DNA from 3 places in the Sporosarcina sp. FA15 genome. Region 2 is predicted to be linked to each of the others. Evidence: a T-box and tRNA genes for the amino acid it is inferred to sense, from the RefSeq annotation. Region 2 holds a T-box; the other regions hold tRNA genes.

Region 1 (3,226 bases), 430 kb from region 2:
AGCGAGGCGGGAGGTGCCTGTACCGCAAACCGACACAGGTAGGCGAGGAGAGAATCCTAAGGTGATCGAGAGAACTCTCGTTAAGGAACTCGGCAAAATGACCCCGTAACTTCGGGAGAAGGGGTGCTCTGGTAGGGTGTTAAAGCCCGAGAGAGCCGCAGTGAATAGGCCCAGGCGACTGTTTAGCAAAAACACAGGTCTCTGCAAAACCGCAAGGTGAAGTATAGGGGCTGACGCCTGCCCGGTGCTGGAAGGTTAAGAGGAGAGGTCAGCGCAAGCGAAGCTTCGAATTGAAGCCCCAGTAAACGGCGGCCGTAACTATAACGGTCCTAAGGTAGCGAAATTCCTTGTCGGGTAAGTTCCGACCCGCACGAAAGGCGTAACGATCTGGGCACTGTCTCAACGAGAGACTCGGTGAAATTATAATACCTGTGAAGATGCAGGTTACCCGCGACAGGACGGAAAGACCCCGTGGAGCTTTACTGTAACCTGATATTGAATTCCGGTGCAGCCTGTACAGGATAGGTAGGAGCCTTGGATTCCGGAGCGCTAGCTTCGGATGAGGCGTTGGTGGGATACTACCCTGGCTGTATTGGACTTCTAACCCATGCCCCTTATCGGGGCAGGAGACAGTGTCAGGCGGGCAGTTTGACTGGGGCGGTCGCCTCCTAAAGAGTAACGGAGGCGCCCAAAGGTTCCCTCAGAATGGTTGGACATCATTCGTAGAGTGCAAAGGCATAAGGGAGCTTGACTGCGAGACCTACAAGTCGAGCAGGGTCGAAAGACGGGCTTAGTGATCCGGTGGTTCCGCATGGAAGGGCCATCGCTCAACGGATAAAAGCTACCCCGGGGATAACAGGCTTATCTCCCCCAAGAGTCCACATCGACGGGGAGGTTTGGCACCTCGATGTCGGCTCATCGCATCCTGGGGCTGTAGTCGGTCCCAAGGGTTGGGCTGTTCGCCCATTAAAGCGGTACGCGAGCTGGGTTCAGAACGTCGTGAGACAGTTCGGTCCCTATCCGTCGCGGGCGCAGGAAATTTGAGAGGAGCTGTCCTTAGTACGAGAGGACCGGGATGGACATACCTCTGGTGTACCAGTTGTCTTGCCAAAGGCATCGCTGGGTAGCTATGTATGGACGGGATAAATGCTGAAAGCATCTAAGCATGAAGCCCCCCTCGAGATGAGATTTCCCATTACGCAAGTAAGTAAGATCCCTCAAAGAAGATGAGGTTGATAGGTCTGGGGTGGAAGCACGGCGACGTGTGGAGCTGACGGATACTAATCGATCGAGGACTTAACCAATTTTGAAAAGGGCTTGATTACCCTGATTCTGTGTAGCACAATGTCTGTTTTATTCAGTTTTGAGCGAATAAGTACCGTTCATAAAAAAAGTACTTGCAATTAATTAGATGATATGTTATAATAATTATTGTCTTTGAGAAAAGATCATACAAGTCTGGTGACGATTGCGAAGAGGTCACACCCGTTCCCATCCCGAACACGGAAGTTAAGCTCTTCAGCGCCGATGGTAGTTGGGGGTTTCCCCCTGTGAGAGTAGGACGTCGCCGGTCTTGTAACAATTATTACATAGGTTTATGAATAGGACGAACAACTGAAGTTTGTCGCACTTATACCCAGGAGGATTAGCTCAGCTGGGAGAGCACCTGCCTTACAAGCAGGGGGTCGGCGGTTCGAGCCCGTCATCCTCCACCATTTTATTTATAATGAAAACTATTAGCCGGAGTAGCTCAACTGGTAGAGCAACTGACTTGTAATCAGTAGGTTGAGGGTTCAAGTCCTTTCTCCGGCACCACTTTTCGAGCCATTAGCTCAGTTGGTAGAGCATCTGACTTTTAATCAGAGGGTCGCAGGTTCGAATCCTGCATGGCTCACCATTTTTATGACTTAGTGTCATAATTTATATTGCGGGTATGGCGGAACTGGCAGACGCGCTAGACTTAGGATCTAGTGCCTTCGGGCGTGGGGGTTCGACTCCCTTTACCCGCACTTATAATGCGGAAGTAGTTCAGTGGTAGAATACGACCTTGCCAAGGTCGGGGTCGCGGGTTCGAATCCCGTCTTCCGCTCCATATTTTTGCCGGGGTGGCGGAACTGGCAGACGCACAGGACTTAAAATCCTGCGGTAGGTGACTACCGTACCGGTTCGATTCCGGTTCTCGGCATTAATAACTTTTCACTTATATGCGCTCGTAGCTCAATTGGATAGAGCACCTGACTACGGATCAGGAGGTTGTGGATTCGACTTCTGCCGGGCGCACCATTATGTTTTTAAACTTTATAATTCTTCGGGACGTAGCTCAGCTTGGTAGAGCACTTGGTTTGGGACCAAGGGGTCGCAGGTTCGAATCCTGTCTTCCCGACCATTAAGCTTTTTAAGCAGATTCGCCGCTTAAAGAATATACCATTTTAAGTAGATTTGTGCTTTAATAATTGCCAGCTATAATGGGGCCTTAGCTCAGCTGGGAGAGCGCCTGCCTTGCACGCAGGAGGTCAGCGGTTCGATCCCGCTAGGCTCCACCAACACAATTTTAATAAAGATCCTGGCGGCGTAGCTCAGCTGGCTAGAGCGTACGGTTCATACCCGTGAGGTCGGGGGTTCGATCCCCTCTGCCGCCATCTTAAAGGACCTTTAGCTCAGTTGGTTAGAGCAGACGGCTCATAACCGTCCGGTCGCAGGTTCGAGTCCTGCAAGGTCCACCACTATTATATACAGCCATGGAGGTATACCCAAGCCCGGCTGAAGGGATCGGTCTTGAAAACCGACAGGGGAGTCAAATCCCGCGGGGGTTCGAATCCCTCTACCTCCTCCATTTTTAACTAGTGGTGAAATTAAATAGTACTTATATTGTTGTCGCGGGGTGGAGAAGTGGTATCTCGTCGGGCTCATAACCCGAAGGTCACAGGTTCAAATCCTGTCCCCGCAACCAAATGGTCCCGTGGTGTAGCGGTTAACATGCCTGCCTGTCACGCAGGAGATCGCCGGTTCGATCCCGGTCGGGACCGCCATTTTTATTAATACTATAAGGTTTAGAATAAGTTAACGACTTAATGTAAACTAAATACGTGGCTCAGTAGCTCAGTCGGTAGAGCAAAGGACTGAAAATCCTTGTGTCGGCGGTTCGATTCCGTCCTGAGCCACCATTGTTATGCGAGTGTAGTTTAGTGGTAAAACCTCAGCCTTCCAAGCTGATGATGAGGGTTCG
Region 2 (3,226 bases):
GTACGCTACTATCATTGCAACATTCGGTAGAGTTTGATTTAATTGAGAAGAAGGATTATTACGTAAGTTTTAAAAGATTCAAAGGGGGATGTAAAATGAAGCCGATTTATTCATCAGCGAAAGAGGCGGTTGCACAGATTGAAGATGGTGCAACATTAATGGTTGGGGGATTTGGACTAGTAGGAATTCCGGAACAACTCATTCTAGCACTTGTTGAAAAAGGTGTGAAAGACTTAACGGTTATTTCAAATAACTGCGGAGTCGACGAGTGGGGACTTGGACTACTATTGAAAAATAAACAGATTAAGAAAATGATAGGCTCATATGTTGGTGAGAATAAAGAATTCGAACGTCAGGTACTATCAGGTGAAATTGAAGTTGAGTTGACGCCGCAGGGAACACTTGCAGAAAAGATTCGTGCTGGTGGCGCTGGTATACCGGCATTCTTCACGCCGGCTGGTGTTGGAACGCTCGTTGCGGAAGGGAAAGAGATCCGTGTCTATGATGGTAAAGAGTATGTTCTTGAAGAGGCGCTTCGTGCGGACTTCTCACTTATTCGTGCAGCAAAAGCCGACAAGTTCGGCAATTTGATTTACAACAAGACCGCACAAAACTTCAATCCAATGATGGCGGCTGCAGGGAAATTCACAATTGCAGAGGTGGAGGAAATCGTGGAAACGGGCGATCTTGATCCAATGACGATTCATACACCTAGCATTTATGTCCAAGGACTTCTACAGGCGCAACAAGAAAAACGAATTGAGCGTCTGACGACTCGCTAAGGAAAGGGGAATTGTGATATGGGAGAAGTGAATGTAAGGGAACGAATCGCAAGACGGGCTGAAAAGGAAATCGAGGACGGGAACTACGTCAATCTTGGAATTGGTATGCCAACGCTCGTTGCTAATTATATATCACCTGAAAAAACAGTCGTACTTCAATCAGAAAATGGATTGTTAGGTATTGGACCTTATCCGGCAGCTGATGAAGTTGATCCGGATCTCATTAACGCGGGAAAAGAAACTGTTACATCTATTCCAGGTTCAGCATACTTTAACAGTGCTGAATCATTCGCGATGATTCGCGGAGGACATGTCGATGTTGCCATACTTGGCGCGATGGAAGTGTCTGAAAAAGGGGACTTGGCTAACTGGATGATTCCTGGCAAGATGATCAAAGGAATGGGCGGTGCGATGGATCTTGTTCATGGCGCGCGAAAAATTATCGTTATTATGGATCACGTTGCGAAAGACGGCTCTGCGAAGATTAAGAAAGAATGTACACTTCCGTTAACAGGAAAAGCGGTCGTCCATAAAATCATTACAGAACGCGCATTGATTGACGTGACAGCCGATGGACTGGAATTGAAAGAAGTGTTCGAAGGATTCACTATTCAAGAAGTCATTGATTCGACAGAAGCGGTGTTAATTGTGAAGGATGTTATTGAAGGCGTAAAATGATTGTTGTTAAAGTGGCATGATTCGGGTAAACTAATAGCAATAGCTTTGGTGTTGAAGAGGAGTAGTAATCTTTACTGTCGTTTATTAGAGAGCAGGCGGTTGGTGGAAGCCTGTACGATAGAGATGAACTCGCCTTGGAGCCTGCATTGGTGAATGATTTGATTTACTAACCCGTGCCGTTTTCCGCGTTAAGGAGTCAAGTTGGGCGGCTTTGTCGTCAATTTGGGTGGCACCGCGGGAATTATACTACTCTCGTCCCTTATCTTTTTAAGGGACGGGAGTTTTTTGTTTTTAGTGCTTTTCTACTTATCAAGGAGGAATTTTAAATGAGTTATAATCACGGACAAATTGAGAAGAAGTGGCAACAGTACTGGAAAGACAATAAAACATTCAAAATGATGGATGATCCGTCTAAACCGAAATTTTTTGCGCTTGATATGTTTCCATATCCATCAGGTGCTGGACTACACGTCGGGCATCCGCTTGGCTATATCGCGACAGATATTTTGAGCTCATTCAAACGGAAGCAAGGCTTTAATGTCCTGCATCCGATGGGCTGGGATGCATTTGGCCTTCCGGCAGAGCAATACGCGCTTGATACAGGTAATGATCCTGCCGAATTCACCGCGAAAAATATCGCAACGTTCAAGCGTCAAATGAATGATCTTGGTTTTTCTTATGACTGGGACCGTGAAATTAATACGACAGATCCATCTTATTACAAGTGGACGCAATGGATTTTCATCCAACTTTACAATAAAGGCTTAGCTTACGTCGATGAAGTAGCTGTTAACTGGTGTCCAGCACTAGGTACAGTTCTTGCGAATGAAGAAGTAATCGATGGCAAGTCAGAACGTGGCGGCCACCCGGTTGAGCGTCGTCCAATGCGCCAATGGGTATTGCGAATTACAAATTATGCAGACCGTCTTCTTGAGGATCTTGATGAACTTGATTGGCCGGAAAGCTTGAAAGACATGCAACGTAACTGGATTGGTCGTTCAGAAGGGGCACAGCTGACTTTCGAAATTGAAGGAACTGATTTGTCATTTGAAGCATTTACAACACGTCCGGATACAATTTTCGGAGCGACGTATGCAGTGCTTGCACCAGAATTAAAACTTGTTGAAAAAGTGACGACTGCAGAACAAAAGGATGCAGTTGAAAAATACCTAAACGAAGTGAAGATGAAGAGTGATCTTGAACGTACAGATCTTGCAAAAGAGAAGACGGGTGTCTTTACGGGAGCTTACGCAATTAACCCTGCAAGCGGCGAGAAGATGCCAATTTGGATTGCAGACTATGTTCTTGCAACATATGGAACAGGCGCGATTATGGCGGTTCCAGCACATGATGAGCGTGACTATGAGTTTGCAAAAGAATTTGATCTGCCAATTATTGAAGTTGTAGCAGGCGGCGACGTTTCTGCAGAAGTATATGTTGGAGATGGAAAACACGTCAATTCAGGTTTCCTTGATGGATTACTCAAAGATGAAGCAATCGAAAAAGCAATCGCATGGTTTGTTGAAAAAGGCAAAGGCGATAAAAAAGTTACATTCCGTCTTCGTGACTGGTTGTTCTCAAGGCAACGTTACTGGGGCGAGCCGATTCCAATTATCCATTGGGAAGATGGCACAATGACACCTGTTGAAGAAGCAGATTTACCGCTCGTATTACCAGTAACGGATAATATTAAACCAAGCGGAACGGGCGAGTCACCACTTGCAAACATCGATGAATGGATAAATGTGACTCATCCAGAAACAGGG
Region 3 (3,226 bases), 730 kb from region 2:
AGGACCACGTAGCCTTAAAATCGTAGAAACAGAATTGGATGAAGTCCGTTTAGATAGTCGAGTGCTCGACCGTCTCATGTATCGTGCCAATATCGATAATGAAATCGAGTTCCAAGGGCAACAACTTGCGATTGTCGAAGCGATTGAACTTGCCATACAATTACGTGCAAAAGCCCGCTTTTACAAAGAACTCTCTATGGCAGAAAAAGAAGAGATTCAATACGGCTACTCTGAAGGTACGGTCGTATACCGTGTTGCTTTATTCGATCCTGAGGATTATCGGGTGAAATCATTGCAAGCAGAAAAGGATGCACATAAGTTATCTAATTCTATTAATGCAAAAAACTATTCGATTGTCTTGAAATTTGATGATACGAAGTACTTTTAATGCCCTTGGAAAGGTGAGACTCCTCTCCAGGGCATAGAGTAGGGATCAATCCAATTTAAATTGCAGGCAAACCAATAACCTGTCACCATTTACTTTGTGACCAATCCCCAATGACCAACCAAGGCAATTGCAATGGACAACCCAAACTAGTGTCATCGGATCCCCTCTATGAAAATCGCTCCTTACGCTTCGGCGGTAAGGAGCGATTTTGTTTACTACCCATTTTTGAACCGCTGTGTTTTCTCACCATCTATTAGTAACGTCCAGGTTCCACTCTCTAGAAAACTTGTGCCACCAAGTTTATCAAGTCGACTTTTCCTGATGAAATGCCTCTTACTCATTTTCTGCAATATGCTTCAGAGCTCTTGCTCGACTCACAATAAAGTTTCTCATATAGCTTTCCAAAAACAACTTATCCGCAATAACACCAATCACTCCACAGGGTGATCTATATTGAAATCTGTCAATCATCAGAGTGCCATTATCCTTCTCAATAAACTCATGAATATGGTGAAAAGATTGGAATGCTCCTTTCACCATTATGTCTTCAAACATATACGGTATATCCATCACCGTTACTTTGGCAGTTAGTCTTTGTCTTATACCGAAATGAACGGCCTCCCATGTAACAATATCCCCGGCCAGCAATAAACCTGTTGTCACCCCACCGACAGCCTTCTCTTTCGTCCCCTCTGTTGTACGGGTATGAATATCCACGTCTCGGGCAAGATCAAAGCAACGTTCTACCGAGGCTTGAATGAACTCCTGGTGTTCAATTAATGGCATAATGTTTCCCCTACTCTCTATTCTTTTATCTAAATATATATTGAAATAAAGAATTAAATTACATTGAATTCTTTAAAGTGCTAGGGGTAGCCAAAGCCCACGTTCACTCAGTTAAGTCAACTTATATAGTAGAAATTAAACACAAAAAAACACAACCGAAGTTGTGTTTTTCATCTGATACCCGAGGCCGGACTTGAACCGGCACGCCTTACGGCATCGCATTTTGAGTGCGACGTGTCTGCCATTCCACCACTCGGGCATAACACTATTTAGTTTACGAACAACGATACATAAGAAAATTGGAGGCGGCAACCGGAATCGAACCGGTGGTAAGGGTGTTGCAGACCCATGCCTTACCGCTTGGCTATGCCGCCGTAGATGATGGAGCGGAAGACGGGATTCGAACCCGCGACCCCGACCTTGGCAAGGTCGTATTCTACCACTGAACTACTTCCGCGAAACTGGGGTAGCTGGATTCGAACCAACGAGTGACGGAGTCAAAGTCCGTTGCCTTACCGCTTGGCTATACCCCAAAAAGATAAATGGGGCGACTGAAGGGAATCGAACCCTCGAGTGTCGGAACCACAATCCGATGTGTTAACCACTTCACCACAATCGCCATGATATCTAGTTTGTTTTAATTGAATATAAAATGGGGCGACTGAAGGGAATCGAACCCTCGAATGTCGGAACCACAATCCGATGTGTTAACCACTTCACCACAATCGCCATGATATATAAGTTTGTTTTAATTGGATAGATAAATGGGGCGACTGAAGGGAATCGAACCCTCGAGTGTCGGAACCACAATCCGATGTGTTAACCACTTCACCACAATCGCCATAATATTAGATTATACTAAAAAAAATGGCAGGGGCAGTAGGAATCGAACCCACATCAAAGGTTTTGGAGACCTCTATTCTACCGTTAAACTATGCCCCTAAAACTGGTGGTGGGGGGCGGATTCGAACCGCCGAACCCGTAGGGAGCGGATTTACAGTCCGCCGCGTTTAGCCACTTCGCTACCCCACCATATAGGTGTAAATGGTGCCGGAGAAAGGACTTGAACCCTCAACCTACTGATTACAAGTCAGTTGCTCTACCAGTTGAGCTACTCCGGCACAAATATTAAAATGGTGGCTCAGGACGGAATCGAACCGCCGACACAAGGATTTTCAGTCCTTTGCTCTACCGACTGAGCTACTGAGCCACATATTTGGTTTACATTAAGATATTAGCTTATTCTAAACCTTATAAGAAAAATAAAAATGGCGGTCCCGACCGGGATCGAACCGGCGATCTCCTGCGTGACAGGCAGGCATGTTAACCGCTACACCACGGGACCATTTGGTTGCGGGGGCAGGATTTGAACCTGCGACCTTCGGGTTATGAGCCCGACGAGATACCACTTCTCCACCCCGCGACAACAATATAATGTATTCATTTGATAAAGAGCTAATGATTTACATGTCAGCTATATGATCTGCTGTATCATGATAAAATTTGGTTGCGGGGGCAGGATTTGAACCTGCGACCTTCGGGTTATGAGCCCGACGAGATACCACTTCTCCACCCCGCGACAATAGTATTTATATAATTAAATATATGTAAGTTTCTTTAAGCGGTGAATCTGCTTAAAAAACTTAATGGTGGAGGATGACGGGCTCGAACCGCCGACCCCCTGCTTGTAAGGCAGGTGCTCTCCCAGCTGAGCTAATCCTCCTGGGTAAAATTGCGATAAGCGGCGCATCTCTTTGTCAGCTTCATTCGCTCAGTCAGTCACGTACTAATGTACGCTCCTTCCTTCTCCCAATTTTAACGAGAGTGTGCTATGCTCGAATTACTGAATTAAAGTCTACGTGCTTAATGATGAATTTCTAAAAAGTTATGGTGACCCCTACGGGATTCGAACCCGTGATACCGCCGTGAAAGGGCGGTGTCTTAACCGCTTGACCAAGGGGCCTTAATTTATCATTTATATGAATCTGGCGGAGAGCAAGGGATTTGAACCCTTGAAACAGCGTTAGCCGCTTACATGATTTCCAATCATGC

What was found. The T-box of region 2 lies ahead of leuS (leucine--tRNA ligase). A T-box ahead of a tRNA ligase gene usually reads a tRNA of that ligase, here a tRNA-Leu.
Region 1: it has a tRNA-Leu gene. The T-box ahead of leuS (leucine--tRNA ligase) is inferred to sense a tRNA for this amino acid. The anticodon was not compared.
Region 3: it has a tRNA-Leu gene. The T-box ahead of leuS (leucine--tRNA ligase) is inferred to sense a tRNA for this amino acid. The anticodon was not compared.

The regions. Positions count from the first base shown of each region.
Region 1 is NZ_CP188818.1:3,665-6,890, forward strand. Features, by position in the region: rRNA gene ACP8HG_RS00010 (23S ribosomal RNA) at 1-1,304, shown strand, start outside; rRNA gene rrf (5S ribosomal RNA) at 1,458-1,573, shown strand; tRNA gene ACP8HG_RS00020 (tRNA-Val) at 1,640-1,715, shown strand; tRNA gene ACP8HG_RS00025 (tRNA-Thr) at 1,740-1,815, shown strand; tRNA gene ACP8HG_RS00030 (tRNA-Lys) at 1,822-1,897, shown strand; tRNA gene ACP8HG_RS00035 (tRNA-Leu) at 1,928-2,009, shown strand; tRNA gene ACP8HG_RS00040 (tRNA-Gly) at 2,018-2,092, shown strand; tRNA gene ACP8HG_RS00045 (tRNA-Leu) at 2,100-2,185, shown strand; tRNA gene ACP8HG_RS00050 (tRNA-Arg) at 2,207-2,283, shown strand; tRNA gene ACP8HG_RS00055 (tRNA-Pro) at 2,310-2,386, shown strand; tRNA gene ACP8HG_RS00060 (tRNA-Ala) at 2,468-2,543, shown strand; tRNA gene ACP8HG_RS00065 (tRNA-Met) at 2,566-2,639, shown strand; tRNA gene ACP8HG_RS00070 (tRNA-Ile) at 2,647-2,723, shown strand; tRNA gene ACP8HG_RS00075 (tRNA-Ser) at 2,741-2,833, shown strand; tRNA gene ACP8HG_RS00080 (tRNA-Met) at 2,876-2,950, shown strand; tRNA gene ACP8HG_RS00085 (tRNA-Asp) at 2,954-3,029, shown strand; tRNA gene ACP8HG_RS00090 (tRNA-Phe) at 3,089-3,164, shown strand; tRNA gene ACP8HG_RS00095 (tRNA-Gly) at 3,172-3,226, shown strand, end outside.
Region 2 is NZ_CP188818.1:429,860-433,085, forward strand. Features, by position in the region: gene ACP8HG_RS02160 (CoA transferase subunit A) at 96-782, shown strand; gene ACP8HG_RS02165 (3-oxoacid CoA-transferase subunit B) at 801-1,460, shown strand; T-box leader at 1,503-1,723, shown strand; gene leuS (leucine--tRNA ligase) at 1,787-3,226, shown strand, end outside.
Region 3 is NZ_CP188818.1:4,321,671-4,324,896, reverse strand. Features, by position in the region: gene ACP8HG_RS20630 (hypothetical protein) at 1-388, shown strand, start outside; gene ACP8HG_RS20625 (SRPBCC family protein) at 722-1,174, opposite strand; tRNA gene ACP8HG_RS20620 (tRNA-Leu) at 1,353-1,433, opposite strand; tRNA gene ACP8HG_RS20615 (tRNA-Cys) at 1,475-1,548, opposite strand; tRNA gene ACP8HG_RS20610 (tRNA-Gly) at 1,557-1,631, opposite strand; tRNA gene ACP8HG_RS20605 (tRNA-Gln) at 1,636-1,707, opposite strand; tRNA gene ACP8HG_RS20600 (tRNA-His) at 1,718-1,793, opposite strand; tRNA gene ACP8HG_RS20595 (tRNA-His) at 1,828-1,903, opposite strand; tRNA gene ACP8HG_RS20590 (tRNA-His) at 1,940-2,015, opposite strand; tRNA gene ACP8HG_RS20585 (tRNA-Trp) at 2,043-2,116, opposite strand; tRNA gene ACP8HG_RS20580 (tRNA-Tyr) at 2,122-2,206, opposite strand; tRNA gene ACP8HG_RS20575 (tRNA-Thr) at 2,220-2,295, opposite strand; tRNA gene ACP8HG_RS20570 (tRNA-Phe) at 2,309-2,384, opposite strand; tRNA gene ACP8HG_RS20565 (tRNA-Asp) at 2,444-2,519, opposite strand; tRNA gene ACP8HG_RS20560 (tRNA-Met) at 2,523-2,597, opposite strand; tRNA gene ACP8HG_RS20555 (tRNA-Met) at 2,679-2,753, opposite strand; tRNA gene ACP8HG_RS20550 (tRNA-Val) at 2,822-2,897, opposite strand; tRNA gene ACP8HG_RS20545 (tRNA-Glu) at 3,063-3,137, opposite strand; tRNA gene ACP8HG_RS20540 (tRNA-Ser) at 3,161-3,226, opposite strand, start outside.